Regions from separate parts of the Microbacterium sp. NPDC058062 genome, predicted to be linked through region 1. Evidence: predicted binding sites of a transcription regulator. Region 1 holds the regulator's gene; the other holds the start of a gene.
The links. The regulator HspR, encoded in region 1, represses chaperone genes until heat shock. The targets are predictions, from matches to a motif close to AAGTTGAGTCNNNNNGACTCAACTT.
Positions count from the first base shown of each region.

Region 1 (8,351 bases):
CACGGCCGGGTAGCCGTCGAAGTGCGGGATCGTGAAGAACGCGTCGGGGGAGGTCTCGAGCAGCGCCTCCTTCACCTGCGCGCCGTCTGTGCGCACGCCCACGACGTCGCCCGGCGGCCACTCGCGCCCGAGCGCCGCGAGCTGATCGAGGTCGCGGCCGCTCGGGCCGCGCTGCCACACGAAGAGTCCTGCGGGCGTACGCCAGCCCGCCCCGCCGCGGTGCCCGTCGACGCGCTCGATCACGTCGGGGAACCCGAGAGCGATGGCGCGGACGTCCTCGAGGGTCGCCATGCCCTCCATCATGCGCCCGATGCCGGCGCGGGTCGAGCCGGTGATTGTCCGGTTGATCAGGACCGATAGGGTACGAGGACCGGGCGGCGCCCCCTCGCGGCTCGGTGGGAGAGGGGTCTCGTACATGCCTGGTTTCGACCGCCCGCGTCTGCGCCGCCTGGTCGCCGGTCTCACCGCGACATTGCTCGCCGCCACGGGCGCGGTGGCGGTCGGCGCGATCGATCCGCAGCCGGCCGCCGCGGCGTACCCCGACTCCGTCAACCCCTTCGCGATCGCGGGCGGCTTCACGGTCTACGCCCGGGAGGACGCACTGCTGCAGAACCAGGAGACGGAGGGCAGCATCGCGGTCGGCGGGACTGCGACCGTGCAGGGCAGCAGCGGGCAGTACACGATCATCCACGTGTCCGCCGGCACCGGGAACTACGATCTGCCGACGGTCGACGGCGACCCCACCCGGTTCCTCGTCGGCGAGTACAGCACGGCGAGCACCGGCATCCTCGCCATCACGAGCGCCGGCACGACCGACCCGGCGCTGTGGGGCGACCTCAAGATGGTGCAGCGCGACGGCGGCTGGCAGGCGTTCCCGCGTGCCGACTGGCTGCGCCTCAACCAGAACCCCTCCAACGCCGACCAGACCCCGCTCATCGACGCGACCCACCAGCAGTATCCGGCGGATGCTGCGCCCCCGTCCGGTGCGACCGGCAACGGCAGCATCTACACGGCGAACACCTCCGCCACGGCGGTCGCCGATTACGTCGAGGCGAACCGCGACGCGTCGTGGGAGGAGGCGTCGAGCTGCTTCGACGACATCGCCGACCCCACCACCGGCGTGGGCTACCACGTCGGCGTGGCCGAGGACGCGGGCGACCGCGTCGTCCTCGAGAAGCTGAGCCCGGACCAGCCGAACATCGTGGACTACGCCGACATCGCCGGCGCGTCGCTCATCCAGTTCTCCCCCGGACCGACACCTGGCGTGTCGAACCCGCTGGTCATCCGGGTGCCCGCGGGGACGACCGAGGTGATCGGCGCGCGGGCGGATCCGCAGGGCGTGCACTCGCCGTACATCGTGTGGGACCTCTCGCAGCTGACCGGTGACGTCACCGTGACCGCCGGACAGGCCCGCATCGACGGCTCGATCTACGCGCCGAACGCCTCGGTCACCGTGAACGCGGCACCGCTCGACGGCCAGGTGATCGGTCAGAACGTCATCATCCAGGGCGGCGAGGTCCATTCGTTCCTCTTCTCGGGTGAGATCTCGTGCGACGACGCGAGCGGCACCTTCGTGGTGCGCAAGGCCCTGTCCGGCGGCATCGGGCCCGGCGATCTCCCCGAGGGCGCGACGTTCACCGTCAACTACCGCGCCGTGGACCCGGACGACAACGTCACGGTCGGCTCGCTCGAGGTCCCCGCCGACGGCACTCCGGTCCCCGCCGGCGAACGGTTCCCCGAGGGCACGGAGATCACCTTCGAGGAGATCACGCCCCAGACCGTCCCCGGCTGGGAGTGGGGCGACGTCGAGATCGACCCGAACCCGCTGATCGTCGGCACCGGCACCGCCCAGGTGGTCGTCACGAACACGGCGACCCGGTTGACGGGCACCTTCAGTGTCTCGAAGTCGATCGACGATGCGTCGGGCGAACCGCCTGTGCTCGAGGGGACGGTCCCCGTCACGTGGATCGCCCGCTACGGCGGCGAGCAGATCGGCACCGGCACGATGAACGTGTCCTTCACCGGCACGCCTGCCGTCCCCGTCGACGGGAACGGCGCCCCGATCGCCTTCCCGGTGGGCACGCGCATCATCCTCACCGAGAACCTCGACGGCATCGATCCGCCGCCGGGGTACGACTGGAGCGGGATCGGGTGGAACCCCGGGCGAACGTTCGTGATCACCGATGCCGACACGACCGTGGCCGTCGAGCTGACGAACTTCGTCACCCCGACCGACGACGGCCGTACGATCACGATCGTGAAGTCCGCGACCGGCCCGGCCGCTGACCCGCGGTTCGGCTACGAGGTCACCTACAACACGAACCCCGCCCCCGAGCGGGCGACCCTTCCCCTGCCGGTGGGTGTGCCCCAGCTGATCGAGGACCTCGAGACGGGCACCGAGACGCTGGAGCTCGCCGAGCTCCCGCCGACGTTCGAGGGCGACACCGTGGCGAACGTCGACGACTGGGTGCCGCCCGTCTTCCACGTCACGATCGACGGCGTGACGACTCCGTACCAGCCGGACGGGTTCGGCGACATCGTGGACATCCCGCTGCCGCCCGACTCGGAAGCCGACATCGAGATCGAGGTGACGAACGCGCTCAAGGAGGGCACCTTCACGATCTCGAAGGAGTTCGACGGCGTCCCGCCCGACCAGGTGCCCCCGGGCCTCGAGTTCACCGTCGCCTGGACCGCGTACTTCCCGACGACCGAGCCCGAGGACGTGATCCAGCAGGGCGTGCTGCGGGTCCCCGGAAACGGTGCGCCGGTCGGCCCCGTCGACGACGCGGGCGAGCCGCTGCTGTTCCCCTACGGCACCGTCGTGACGTATGAGGAGCAGGCGGCGCCGACGATCCAGCACGTCTCCTGGCTCGGCGCCGCGTTCGACCTCGAACAGCTCACGATCGGCGTCGACGACCAGGCCGTGGTGCACGCGACGCTCACCAACGACGCGTCGCTGATCGAGGGAACGTTCCTCGTGCAGAAGAGCATGGACGGCCTCGACCCGGACGACCTCCTCGTCGACTCGTTCACGATCGACTACGTGGCGCACCTGCCGAGCCGCGACGTGCTGGTGGGCCGGTTCGAGCTTCCTGCCGACGGGACGCCGGCGGGTCCGGTCGACGGCGAAGGCAACCCGATCTTCTTCCCCATCGGCACGATCGTCAACGTCCTCGAGGAGGAGCCTGACCCGTCCGCGCTGCCAGAGGGCTACGAGTGGGGCGAGACGACGTGGAGCCCGGCGAGCTTCGTCGAGATCGGCCCCGGCGAGACGCCGCCGGTGCTCGAAGTCACCAACTCGGTGGTCGCGATGACCCGCTGGGCGGTGACGAAGGTCGTCGCCGGCAACGGCGGATCGTCGGTCCCGGCGGGCACCACGTTCCCTGCCGATTGGTGGCTCAACGGCGTCGCGCAGCCCCGCATCGAGCTGGAGCCGAACGTCACGATCACGTCGCCGTACTTCCCGGTCGGCACGATCATCGAGGCCCGGGAAGCCGACCTGCCGTCGATCCCCGGAGTGGACTGGGGAACGCCGACATGGACGGTCGCCGGTGAGACGCTCATCCCCGACGAGGACGGGAAGGTCACGCTGCCGATGTCGGAGGTGCGCACGCCGCAGACGGCGGAGCTCACGCTGACCAACACGGCGAGCACACGTCCGCTTCCGGCCACGGGCGGCGGCGGGCTCTCTCCCCTCGTCCCGCTCGGAGCCGTCGGCCTGATCGCGGTGGGGCTCCTGCTGGCCATGAGACGGGCGCGACGCGCCTGACGCACGACCCCGGGCGCACACGAAGAGGGAGGGGACGGCATCCGTCCCCTCCCTCTTGGTGAATCAGTCCGCCGGGGTCTCGTCCGGGGGTTCGCTCTGCTGCGCGAGCGCCGTGCGCGGACGCCACACCACGACCTCGGTCGCGCGGCGCACACGCGTGCCGTGACGCAGCGTCACGACCGCGCCGGTGGATCCGGCGGCGAAGACACGGGCACCCGGCCGCTTCTCGAGTTCGGCGCGCATGCGGTCCTCGAGGTCGCGGACGCGGCCGTGCAGCTCCTGTACGCGATTCTCGAGCTCGAGGATGCGCACGATCGCGGGAAGGCCGATGCCGTCCGACGACATGCGGGCCACCTCGCGCAGCTGCTCCACGTGGCGCAGCGAGTAGCGCCGTGACCCGCCCTGTGTGCGGGCGGGCACGACCAGCCCGAGCCGGTCGTACTGACGCAGCGTCTGCGGGTGCATGCCCGACAGCTCGGCGGCGACGGCGATCGCGAAGATCGGGGCATCCTCGTCGATGTCGTCCTCGGTCATCCTTCTCTCACCATCCTCCGGATGCGGGTCGCCGGGCGACCCGCATCATCGTCTAGCCCTGCGCCTTGGCCATGAGGTCGGCGCGCGGGTTCTCCTTCGACTCGAGGCTCTGGAAGCGCTCGAGCGCTTCGCGGGCGGCCTCGTCGAGGTGGGACGGCACAGCCACCTGCACCTCGGCGAGGAGGTCGCCGGTGCCCTTGGCGGTCTCGACGCCGCGGCCCTTGACCCGCAGCACGCGGCCGGACGGCGTGCCCGGGGCGACACGCAGCCGCACCGGATCGCCGCCGAGGGTCGGCACCTCGATCGTGGCGCCGAGCGCGGCCTCGGTGAACGTGACCGGCACGGTGACGCGCAGGTTGAGCCCGTCGCGCGTGAACACCGGGTGCGGGCGCACAGTCACCTGCACGACGATGTCGCCGTTCTCACCGCCGTCGGGCGAGTGACGTCCGCGGCCGCGCAGCCGGATCTTCTGCCCATCCGAGACGCCTGCGGGGATCTTCACCTTGAACGGCTTGCCGTCCTCGCCTGCCAGCGTGATGGTCTCGCCCCTGGTCGCCGTGACGAAGTCGATCGTCGTGCGCGCCGTGACGTCGGCGCCGCGCGTCGGGCCGCCGAAGCCGCGATAGCCGCCGCTCGTCTGCCCGAACCGCCCGGAGCCGAAGCCGGTGCCGCCCTGCTGCTGGTTGAACATCGCGAAGATGTCGTCGAAGTCCTCGGCGCTCTGGTAGCGCGCGCCGCGGCCCTGGTTGAACATCGAGAAGACGTCCTCGAAGCCGCCGGCGCCGCCCGGGCCGCCCGACGTGAATCGAGCGCCCGAGCCCATCGCGCGGATCTGGTCGTACTCCTTGCGCTGCTCCGCGTCGGAGAGCACCGAGTACGCCTCGCTGACCTCCTTGAACTTCGCCTCGGCGGCCGCGTCACCCTGGTTGGAGTCGGGGTGGTACTTCCGCGCGAGCTTGCGATACGTCTTCTTGAGGTCCGCCTCGCTGACGTCCTTCGAGACGCCGAGCACCGAGTAGAAGTCCTTGTCGAACCAGTCCTGACTGGCCATGGAGCCTCCTTGGGGTTACTCGGCGGGAACCGCGACGACGACCTTCGCCGGACGCAGCTCCACCGAGCCGAGGCGGTAGCCGATCTCGACGACCTCGACGATCGTGGTCTCGGTCGCGCCGGGCGTCGGCACCTGGAAGATCGCCTCGTGCTGCTGCGGGTCGAACGCCTCGCCGGCCGCGCCGTACGTGGTGAGCCCGATGCGCTCGGCGACGCCGCGGAGCTTGTCGGCGATCGCCGCGAAGGCGGATCCCTGCTCCAGGTCGCCGTGCTTCTCAGCGCGGTCGAGGTCGTCGAGCACCGGGAGGATGCCCTTCGCGACCGCGCCCTGGGCGCGCTCGATCTCGACCTCGCGCTGCTCCTCGGTGCGGCGGCGGTAGTTGGCGTACTCGGCCTGCAGGCGCTTGAGGTCGTTCAGCAGCTGCGACTCGAGGTCGGCGAGCACGGCGTCCTCGGCCGCGGCGTCGGCGTTCTGCGCGGCGCCGAGGATGTCGTCGACCGTGAGCTCGTCCTGCCCGTCCTGCGGCGCGGGGCCGGAGGCGTTCGCCTCCGACCCCACACCTTCAGGCCGAACCTCGTCGCCGTCGCCCGGTTCTTCGACCGGTTCCGGGTTGTGGTTCTTGTTCGCCATGGTTACTTCTTCTCGTCCTCTTCGTCCACGACCTCGGCGTCGACGACGTCCTCATCGGAGTCGGTCGAGGCCTGGCCGTCGCCGGCGTCGCCGGGGGCGGCGTCCGGAGCGGACTGCGAAGCCTGGCTCGAGGCGTAGATGGCCTCGCCGAGCTTGCCCTGGCTCTGGTTCAGCTTGTCGAACGCGGCCTTCACGGCCTCGTCGTCCTCGCCCGCGAGCGCGGTCTTGAGAGCGTCGACGTCGCCCTGCACCTCGGTCTTCACCTCGGCGGGGAGCTTGTCCTCGTTCTCCTTAATGAGCTTCTCGATCGAGTATGAGAGGGTCTCGGCCTGGTTGCGCACCTCGGCGGCCTCGCGACGCTTCTTGTCGTCGGCGGCGTGCTCCTCGGCCTCGCGCACCATGCGCTCGATGTCGTCCTTCGGCAGCGACGAGCCACCGGTGATCGTCATCGACTGCTCCTTGCCGGTGCCCTTGTCCTTCGCGGACACGTGCACGATGCCGTTCGCGTCGATGTCGAAGGTGACCTCGATCTGCGGGATGCCGCGCGGAGCCGGCGCGATGCCGGTCAGCTCGAACGTGCCCAGCGGCTTGTTGTCGCGGGTGAACTCGCGCTCGCCCTGGAAGACCTGGATCGCGACGGACGGCTGGTTGTCGTCGGCCGTCGTGAAGGTCTCCGACCGCTTGGTCGGGATGGCGGTGTTGCGCTCGATGAGCTTCGTCATGATGCCGCCCTTGGTCTCGATGCCGAGGCTCAGGGGGGTCACGTCGATGAGCAGGACGTCCTTGCGCTCGCCCTTGAGGACACCGGCCTGGAGGGCGGCGCCGACGGCGACCACCTCGTCCGGGTTCACGCCCTTGTTGGGCTCCTTGCCGGCTTCCTTCATCACGAGCTCCGACACCGCGGGCATGCGGGTCGAGCCGCCGACGAGCACGACGTGGTCGATGTCGCCGACCTTGATGCCGGCCTCGCGGATGACGTCCTCGAAGGGCTTCTTGGTGCGGTCGAGGAGGTCCTTGGTGAGGTCCTCGAACTTGGCGCGCGTGATGGTCTCGCTCAGCGACACGGGGCCCGAGTCGGTCAGCGACAGGTACGGCAGGTTGACGCTCGTCGAGGTGGACGACGAGAGCTCCTTCTTCGCCTGCTCGGCAGCCTCCTTGAGGCGCTGCAGCGCGATCTTGTCGCCCGAGACGTCGACACCGGTGGTGTCCTTGAACTGCTTGATCAGGTAGTCGACGAGACGCTGGTCCCAGTCGTCGCCGCCGAGGCGGTTGTCACCGGCGGTCGCACGCACCTGGATGGTCGAGAAGTCGTCGTCCTTGCCCACCTCGAGCAGCGAGACGTCGAACGTTCCGCCACCGAGGTCGAAGACGAGGATGAGCTCGTCCTCCTTGCCCTTGTCGAGGCCGTAGGCCAGGGCGGCCGCGGTGGGCTCGTTGATGATGCGCAGGACGTTGAGGCCCGAGATCTCGCCGGCCTCCTTGGTGGCCTGGCGCTCGGCGTCGTTGAAGTACGCGGGGACGGTGATGACGGCGTCGGTGACGGTGTCACCGAGGTACTGCTCGGCATCGCGCTTCAGCTTCTGGAGGATGCGCGCGGAGATCTCCTGCGGTGTCCAGCGCTTGCCGTCGACGTCGAAGCCCCAGTCGGTGCCCATGTGACGCTTGACCGACGAGACGGTGCGGTCGACGTTGGTGACGGCCTGGCGCTTGGCGGTCTCGCCGACGAGCACCTCGCCGTCCTTCGTGTACGCGACGACCGACGGGGTCGTGCGGAAGCCCTCGGCGTTCGCGATGACCTTGGGCTCGCCGCCCTCGAGGACGCTCACGACCGAGTTGGTCGTACCGAGGTCGATTCCAACAGCACGTGCCATGTGTATCTCTCCTTCATAAGGGCGCAGACGGATGCTGCCACCCGAGGTTTACGGGGAAGTCTTCTCGCGGCCCACCATGAGGTTGAGTCGCGATGGCTCAACCATACGCCCGGGTCGCAGCATCCGTCAAATCAAAGTTGATACGAGACGGCTCAACTTGGCCGAGGCCGTTGTCAGATCGAGTGCGCGAGGGTCTGCAGCCCGATCACGAGCAGGCCCAGGGCGAGAAGGATGCCGAGGGCGACGAGCTTCTGCGCCCATGACAGCCGCGCGCGGCGGACGGCCGCCCATCCGATCACGCCGAGCGTGGCGATGTAGACGATGCTCGAGACGCGAAGCGCGGTCTCGAGGTGCATCACGTCGAGCCACGCGAGCGCGATCAGGATGCCCGGCACGACGACGGTGCCGAGCGCTCCCCCGGCGATGCGCCCGAGCACCGCGAACTCCCCGCCGCTCGGGAACTCCTGGTGCACCGCGAGGTGCGACACGATGTCCG
Region 1 covers NZ_JBHVSC010000003.1:271,259-279,609, forward strand. Annotated here, with positions in the region: gene ACFVSU_RS10455 (MmcQ/YjbR family DNA-binding protein) at 1-291, opposite strand, end outside; gene ACFVSU_RS10460 (collagen-binding domain-containing protein) at 416-3,769, shown strand; gene ACFVSU_RS10465 (heat shock protein transcriptional repressor HspR) at 3,833-4,303, opposite strand; gene ACFVSU_RS10470 (DnaJ C-terminal domain-containing protein) at 4,356-5,354, opposite strand; gene ACFVSU_RS10475 (nucleotide exchange factor GrpE) at 5,370-5,984, opposite strand; gene dnaK (molecular chaperone DnaK) at 5,987-7,855, opposite strand; gene ACFVSU_RS10485 (hypothetical protein) at 8,029-8,351, opposite strand, start outside.

Region 2 (8,351 bases), on a different contig from region 1:
ACGTCGGGTGCCGCGTGCGCGGCGATCAGCCCGGCGATGTCGCGAAGCGCGTCGAGTGAGCGCGGCAGCCGCAGCAGCACGACGCGCGCGTCGCGCACCAGCTCGGGCGAGAGGGGCAGCGACACGAACGCGTCTCCGAGCCCGAAGCGCTCGGCGTTGGCGGCGAGGGCGCGCTCGCCCGTGAGTGGGTCCTGATGAACACGGATGCCGCGACCGCCGTCCGCGGCTGCGCCGAGCGTGAGCGCACCGTAGCCGTCGCCGATCACCACGATCCCGCCGTCGCCGTCGCCGTCGCCGTCGCCGGTTCGGGCGGCGGCGGACTCGTCGAGGAGCAGCCGGTCCGCAGCATCCGTCGCCACGAGGTCGGGAGCCTCCACGTCGGGCCACCGGCGCAGGTCGTCGAGCGAGAAGGTCACCGTCCCACGGTAGCCGGACGGGCCGCGCCCGGTTCCGGGAACTGCGGGCGAATGCGTGCCGTCCCGCGGCAGCGGGACTAGCATTCAACGGTGCCAGACCGTGCGTTCAGTCCCGTCATCTCGCTGCTGACCGTGGCCGCCGTGTGGGACGCGCACCTCGGCGCGCAGCTGCGCGATCTCGGGCTCACCACGCGGAAGTACGGACTGCTCGCCCACATCGAGGCGACGCCGGGCATCTCGTTCAGCGAGCTCGCGCGGCGCTCGCAGATCACCGTGCAGTCGGCGCACACCGCCGTGCAGACCCTTGTCGCCGACGGGCTCGTCGCGGATGCGACGAAGCATGCGGGCGCGGCATCCGATCTGCGCGTGACAGACCGGGGCAGCGAGGTGCTGCAGGCCGCCGAACAGCGGCTGGCGGCTCTCGACGCCGGACTCGCCGCGGGGGCGCCGGCGCTCGCCACGGCGCTCGAGGGGCTGCACGAACAGCCGTTCGGGCTCGCTCCCGAGTAGAACGAGCCGCCCCGCGTACGGCCAACCTTCAGAAAGCCTGAAGCACTTTCAGTTAGGCTGAAGGTGTGTTCCGCAACCCCCACACCCTGTTCCGTGCGCTCGCGATTCTCGAGGCGATCTCGTGGACGCTTCTGATCACCGGTCTCATCCTCCGCGCCACCACCGACTGGGCGCTCGGCGTCACGATCGGCGGCGGGATCCACGGCTTCGTCTTCCTGTCGTACGGCGCGACCGTCATCCTCGTCGCCCTCAACAACCGCTGGCGCGTCGGGCCCACTGTGCTCGCGCTCGTGAGCGCCGTCATCCCCTACGCCACGATCCCGGCGGAGCTGTGGCTCCAGCGCAGTGGTCGTCTTGCGGGCGCCTGGCGTCTCGAGGCCACGGACGACCCGCGCGACGCCACCTGGTACGACCGGCTCATGCGGTGGTTCCTGCGGCGCCCCTGGGTGCTCGGCGCCCTGATCGCTCTCGCGGTCGTGCTGCTGTTCGTCGTGCTCCTCATCCTGGGCCCGCCCGGAGGCCGCGACTGACCACGCCCGACTCCGGCCGCCTCACTCCCTCGGGAGTGGGGCGGCCGCATCGCGTCGTGGATCGGGTGATGGACGCCGCGCCTCAGCGCCAGGCGGGCAGCTGCTGCAGCGTCCAGGTGTTGCCGTCGGGGTCGTCGAACTGGACGAACCGGCCCCAGTCCTGCTCGTCGACACCGCGCCCCTCGACGCCGTTCGCCCGCAGGTGGGCGAGCGCCTCGTCGGCGTCCGGCACGACGATCTGAACCGTGTTCTGCTGACCGGGCTCGAGGGCGTTGCCGAGACCGGTGCCGAAGGCGATCGAGCAGGCGGAGCCGGGTGGCGTCGCCTGCACGAAGCGGAGGCCTTCCATGGGCGTCTGATCGTGGTCGATGTTCCAGCCGATCCTCTCGTAGAACTCCTTCGCGCGATCGACGTCCGTCACCGGCACGAAGATGAGCTCGATCTTCCAGTCCATCGTGTTCCCTCTCATCACTGAAACAGGTCCCCGTGGAGGAGACGTTACGCCGGGGGTCCAACATCCGCCGCTGGGGAATACCTGCGGATGGGTGCGGTTGAACTTGACAATGCCTGTGTCAAGTTCAAAACTTGATACTCCTCCACTCAAGTTTCAGGAGAGATGGAATGCCAGAAGACTTCACCCCCCAGGCCGGCGACGACGCGAGCTCGTTCGACGAGTTCCTGTCGCGCTACCTCGCGGGCGAGCGCGCCCGCGCCGAGCGCTCGATCGACCTGAGCCGCTACCTCGGCGCCCGTACCCAGGAGCTGCTCCAGCGCGCCGGCAAGTACGCGCTCGAGCGCGGCCAGCACGAGCTCGACGCCCTGCACGTCCTGCGCATCCTCGTGGCCGAGGCCCCGGCGCGCGACGCCGTGCAGCGCATCGGCGCCGACGCCGACGCGATCGCACGCGCCACCGAGGAGCGCCTTCCCGCCGCAACCGCTGCGGCCGACGTCGACGGGGCCGTCGTGACCTCGTCCGTGCAGCGGGCGCTGTTCCACGCGTTCCAGGTCGCCCGCTCGTCGGGATCGACCTACGTCGACCCCGAGCACCTGTTCTTCGCCCTCGTGCTCGCGCAGGACACGCCCGCCGGCCAGGTGCTGGCCCGTGCCGGCGTGACGGCCGAGGCGCTCATGCAGGGTGCGCGCGAGACCGTGACGCCGGGCGAGAGCGCCCAGGCGGAGGTGCGGCCCGAGGGCGCAGCATCCGACACCCCCATGCTCGACACGTACGGCACCGACCTGACGGCGCGCGCCATCGCCGGCGAACTCGACCCGGTGATCGGGCGCGCCGACGAGATCGAGCAGACGATCGAGATCCTCAGCCGCCGCACCAAGAACAACCCGGTGCTGGTCGGCGAGGCCGGCGTCGGCAAGACCGCGATCGTCGAGGGACTCGCTCAGGCGATCGTCGACGGCTCCGTGCCCGAGCAGCTGCTCGGCAAGCGCGTGATCGCGCTCGACCTGCCCGCCATGCTCGCGGGCACCCGCTACCGCGGCGACTTCGAGGAGCGCCTCACCAAGACGATGGACGAGATCGCCGCCCACAAGGGCGAGCTGATCGTCTTCATCGACGAGGTGCACACGGTGGTGGGAGCGGGCGGCGCCGGCGACGGCGGGATGGACGCGGGCAACATCCTCAAGCCGCGCCTCGCGCGTGGCGAGCTGCACCTCGTGGGCGCGACGACTCTCAAGGAGTACCGCGTGATCGAGAAGGACCCCGCTCTGGAGCGCCGGTTCCAGCCGGTGCGCGTCGGCGAGCCCTCGGTCGAGGACGCGGTGCTGATCCTGCGCGGACTCAAGCCGGCCTACGAGGAGCACCACGGCATCGTCTACACGGACGAGGCACTCCGCGCCGCCGTCGAGCTCAGCGACCGCTACCTGACCGAGAGGGTGCTGCCCGACAAGGCGATCGACCTCATCGACCAGGCGGGTGCGCGACTGCGGCTGCGTCTCGGGTCGAAGGTGGACGTGAGCGGGCTCATCGAGCGCCTCGCGACCCTCGAGGCCGACAAGAACGCCGCGGTGTCGGCGGAGCACTACGAGGAGGCGTCGCAGATCCGCGACCAGATCGCCGAGGTGCAGGATCGCCTCGAACGTGCCACCGCCGCGGGCGCCGCCGTGCGTACCGAGGCGATCGTGGACGAGCCGGAGATCGCCGCGGTGATCAGCCGGGCCACCGGCATCCCGGTGAACCGCCTGACCGAGACCGAGCGCGAGCGCCTGGCGTCCCTCGAGGACGAGCTGCACGACCGCGTGATCGGCCAGGACGACGCCGTGACCGCCGTCGCCAGGGCGGTCCGCCGCAACCGCACCGGCATGGGCGACGCCCGTCGCCCGGTGGGGTCGTTCCTCTTCCTCGGCCCGACCGGCGTGGGCAAGACCGAGCTCGCGAAGGCGCTCGCGGCGTCGCTGTTCGACGACGAGGGTGCGGTCATCCGCTTCGACATGAGCGAGTTCGGCGAGCGGCACACCGTGTCGCGCCTCGTCGGCGCCCCTCCCGGATACGTCGGCTACGACGAGGCCGGACAGCTCACCGAGCGCGTGCGGCGCAACCCGTACTCGATCGTGCTGTTCGACGAGATCGAGAAGGCGCACCCCGACGTGTTCAACCTGCTGCTGCAGGTGCTCGATGACGGGCGCCTCACCGACGGCCAGGGTCGCACGGTCGACTTCCGCAACACGGTGGTCGTCATGACCTCGAACCTCGGCTCGGAGTTCCTCGCGTCGCGCGGCGGTGCGATCGGCTTCCTCGCCGACGGGGGAGGGACGACCGGCTTCGGGTCCGAGAAGGATCTGCGCGACCGGGTCTTCGGCAAGCTGCGCGAGGCGATGCGCCCTGAGTTCCTCAACCGCATCGACGAGATCGTGCTGTTCCGCAAGCTCGAGAAGCCGCAGCTGCAGAGCATCGTGCGACTGCTGCTCGGGGCATCCGATGCGCGCCTGGCCAAGCGCGAGGTGGAGCTGGTCGTGACCGACTCCGCGGTGGCCTGGCTCGCCGACAACGGCTACGAGCCCGAGTACGGCGCACGGCCGCTGCGCCGCCTCATCCAGCGCGAGGTGGACGACCGCATCGCCGACCTGTTCGTCACGGGCGCGCTCGTGGACGGCGGGACGGTGACGGTGGATGCCTCGGCCGAAGCACTCTCCGTGGTCGCCGGTTCACCCTTCGCGGTGGCCGCCTGATCCGAGCATCGACCCGCTCACCTGTCGCGATCTGCCGGCTCCCGGCGTTTCGCGACAGGTGAGCGGGAGAGCGCCGAGCCCGCGGAGGGCCGGCGCTCTTCGCGTGTGTCGGCGCGCCCTGCCAGAGTGGGTTCATGACCCGCATCGGCGCGATCTTCAATCCGTACACCCACACCCCCGACGAGTTCCGCGACGCCGTGCTGGCGTCGGAGTCTGCGGGACTGCCCGAGCTGTGGATCTGGGAGGACTGCTTCAAGCAGTCCGCGTTCGCCACGGTGGGCGCGGCCCTCGCGTGGACCGAGGCGCTGCGCATCGGCATCGGGATCGCGCCCATGCCGCTGAGGAACGTCGCCGCGACGGCGATGGAGATCGCCACGGTCGAGCGGCTGTTCCCCGGCCGGCTGCTTCCCGGCGTCGGCCACGGCGTGCTCGACTGGATGGGGCAGGTCGGGGCGCGCGTCGCCTCGCCGCTGACCCTGATGCGCGAGTACGTGCCGGCGCTTCGCGGCCTGCTCGCCGGTGACCAGATCAGCCTCGACGGTCGCTATGTCACGCTCCGCGACGTGCGCCTGGACTATCCGCCCGTCGCGCCGCCCCTCGTGTACGCGGCGGCTGAAGGGCCGAAGACGCTGCGGCTGAGCGGCGAGGTGGGCGACGGGACCGTGCTGGACAGTGGGCACACCGCGGGGGAGTACGCCGTCGCCACGGCCGCCATCCGCGAGGCGCGTGCTGCGTCGGGTCGCGCCGGTGACCACGACGTGGTGGCCTACGTCGTCACCGCCTTCGGCGCGGATGCCGAGGCCCGGGCGATCGCCGACGTGGGCGACAAGCCCGATCCCGCCGAGCGCGCGCTGTGGGGCGAGCCGGCAGACGTCGCCGCGGGCGCGCAGCGCTTCTTCGACGCCGGGGTAGACGATGTGGTGCTCCTGCCCTCGTCCCGCGGCGACATCACCGAGTTCTACCGGTCTGCCGCCGAAGTGTCGCGCCTCGTCGGCGCGAGCGTCGCATGACGGCGGCGCTGTCGATCGGTATCGCCGCCGCCGCCGGCGCGGACGTCGGTGCGCGCGTCGCGGCGGCCGCCGAGGCTGCGGGACTGCACGCCTTGTGGGTCAACGACACCCCCGGACACGACGCACTCGCCGTGCTCGCGGCCGCTGCGGGTGCCACCGAGCGGCTCGTGCTCGCCACGGGAGTGCTTCCGATCGACCGTCGCACGCCCGACGGCATCCTCGCGAGCGCCGAGGCGCTTCCGGCCGATCGCCTCGTGCTCGGCATCGGCTCGGGCCAGCTGCGCACCGGAGCCGTCGCGAGGGTCACGGATGCTGCCACCGCCCTTCGCGCCCGCACTCGCGCCCGCGTCGTGGTCGGCGCTCTGGGACCGAAGATGCGCCGCGCGGCCGCGGCAGAGTCCGACGGGCTCCTCCTCAGCTGGCTGACCCCGCAGATCGCCGCCACGCAGGCGGCGCAGGCGCGGGAGATCGCACCGGCCACGCACGTCGCGCTCTACGTGCGCGCCGCCGCCGATCCGGCGGCGCTCCGCGCCATCGAGGACGAGACCGCCCGCTACGCCGGGTACCCGGCGTATGCCGCGAACTTCGCGCGGTCGGGCGTCGCCGCCGCGGACACCGTGATCCGTCCGGAGGAGCTGCGCGACCGGATCGCCGCGTACCGCGCGAGCGTCGACGAGGTCGTGCTGCGCGTCATCACGGCCTCGGGAACCGTCGACGACCACCTCCGGTTCATCGACGCGATCGCGGACGCCGTCGCGTGACCCGGACCATCGCCCGCTGGGCGCTGGCGGCACTGCTCGTGGCCGCAGGCGCGTCGCACCTGACCTGGGGGCGCCGCGGCTACCGCATCGTCGTTCCCGACTGGGCGACGCGACTGTTCCGCACCGACAAGGACACGATCGTCGTCGTGTCGGGTGTCGTCGAGCTGATGCTCGGCGGTGCTCTCGTGGCGCTCCCCGGCGAGCGGCGCCGCACCGGATGGGCGGTCGCGGCGTTCTTCGTGGCGGTCTTCCCGGGCAATGTCCATCAATGGCGGACGCGCCGGCCGGCACCCCTGCTGCGCACCGATCGGGCGCGGTTCGTCCGGATGCTGCTGCAGCCGCTGCTCGTCGTGTGGGCGCTGTGGAGCACCGGCGGCACGTCGGGAACCGGCCGGTGAGCCGACCCGTCGCGGTGGTGGCGGGGGCGTCCGGCTTCGTCGGGCAGGCGCTCCTGCGCGCCTTCGCCGAGGACGGCTACGACGCGCGCACCATCGGCCGGGCAGGCGCGGACGCGACGTGGGACGACGGGCGCGGTATCCGTGCTCTCATCGATGGTGCCGCCGTGCTCGTGAACCTCGCGGGGAAGTCGGTGGACTGCCGCTACACCGACGCGAACCGTGACGAGATCCTGCGATCGCGGGTCGAGACGACCACGACGCTGCGCGAGGCGGTGACGGATGCTGCGACCGCGCCTCCGCTGTGGCTCAACGCCAGCACCGCCACGATCTATCGCTACGCGATGGACCGGGCGCAGACCGAGGCCGAAGGCGAGCTCGGGGTGGGATTCTCCGCCGACGTCGCGCGGAACTGGGAGGACGTGTTCTTCGCGGGCGATCTGCCGGCGACGCGTCGCGTCGCGCTGCGGATGGCCATCGTCGTCGGCGACGGCCCGGCGACGAACATGCTCCTGCGCCTCGCGCGGCTCGGTCTCGGCGGCCCGCAGTACGACGGCTGGTGGTGGGCGCACCGTCGGTACCGAGGGATCGGTGCGCATCCGACAGGCAACGGCGGAGCCTCGTGGCACCGGTCGGGCGGGCGGCAGCGCTTCAGCTGGATCCACCTCGACGACGTCGTCGGCGCGGTGCGTTTCGTGCGCGACCGGTCCGAGATCGACGGTCCGGTCAACCTCGCGGCTCCCGAGGCGAGCGACAACCGGACGCTCATGGCGACACTGCGGCGCCTCGTCGGGCAGCCGATCGGTCTTCCCGCCTACCGCTTCATGCTGGAGCCGGCGATGGCGGTGCTGCGCACCGAACCGGAGCTCGTGCTCAAGAGCCGGTGGGCCGCGCCCGAGGTGCTGCTGTCAGCCGGGTACGAGTTCGCGCACCGTGACCTGGATTCCGCGCTGAGGACGGTCACGCGCTAGCCGTCAAGCCGGGGACATGTGTCGGGGGACGATGCCAGAATGCCGGTGTGCTGCTGAACGAGCTGGTGACCGCGACGGGCGAGGTCGCGGCGACCTCATCGCGCTTGGCCAAGATCGCCGTCCTAGCCACCGTGCTGCGCGGGCTTCAGCCCGACGAGATCGCTCCCGCCATCGGATTCCTCACCGCCAACCCGCGGCAGGGGCGGCTCGGCGTCGGGTGGCGGAGTCTCATGGGCCTCGACGTCGTCCATGCCGAGACGCCGACGCTGACGGTGCTCGATGTCGACGCATCCCTCAGCCGACTGGCGGGGGCCGACGGCGCGGGCTCGGTGCTCGCGCGCCGTGGCGAGCTCGATGCGCTCGCCGGCGCCGCCACGGCCGACGAGTGGGACTTCCTGGCGCGCGTCATGATCGGCGAGCTGCGCACCGGGGCGCTGGAGGGTGTGCTCCTCGATGCGATCGCGAAGGGGTCGGAGCGCGAAGCGCCCGTCGTGCGGCGAGCAGCGATGCTGTCCGGCGACCTGGGTGTGACGGCGCGCATCGCGCTCATCGGCGACGCCGACGAGCTCGCGGCGGTC
Region 2 covers NZ_JBHVSC010000005.1:155,055-163,405, forward strand. Annotated here, with positions in the region: gene ACFVSU_RS17190 (class I SAM-dependent methyltransferase) at 1-416, opposite strand, end outside; gene ACFVSU_RS17195 (MarR family winged helix-turn-helix transcriptional regulator) at 507-926, shown strand; gene ACFVSU_RS17200 (DUF3817 domain-containing protein) at 992-1,456, shown strand; gene ACFVSU_RS17205 (VOC family protein) at 1,539-1,910, opposite strand; gene ACFVSU_RS17210 (ATP-dependent Clp protease ATP-binding subunit) at 2,078-4,636, shown strand; gene ACFVSU_RS17215 (LLM class flavin-dependent oxidoreductase) at 4,771-5,646, shown strand; gene ACFVSU_RS17220 (LLM class flavin-dependent oxidoreductase) at 5,643-6,407, shown strand; gene ACFVSU_RS17225 (hypothetical protein) at 6,404-6,805, shown strand; gene ACFVSU_RS17230 (epimerase) at 6,802-7,773, shown strand; gene ACFVSU_RS17235 (ATP-dependent DNA ligase) at 7,821-8,351, shown strand, end outside.
Region 2: a site for HspR is predicted at 2,039-2,063, ahead of ACFVSU_RS17210 (ATP-dependent Clp protease ATP-binding subunit). Genes of this name have one in related genera too.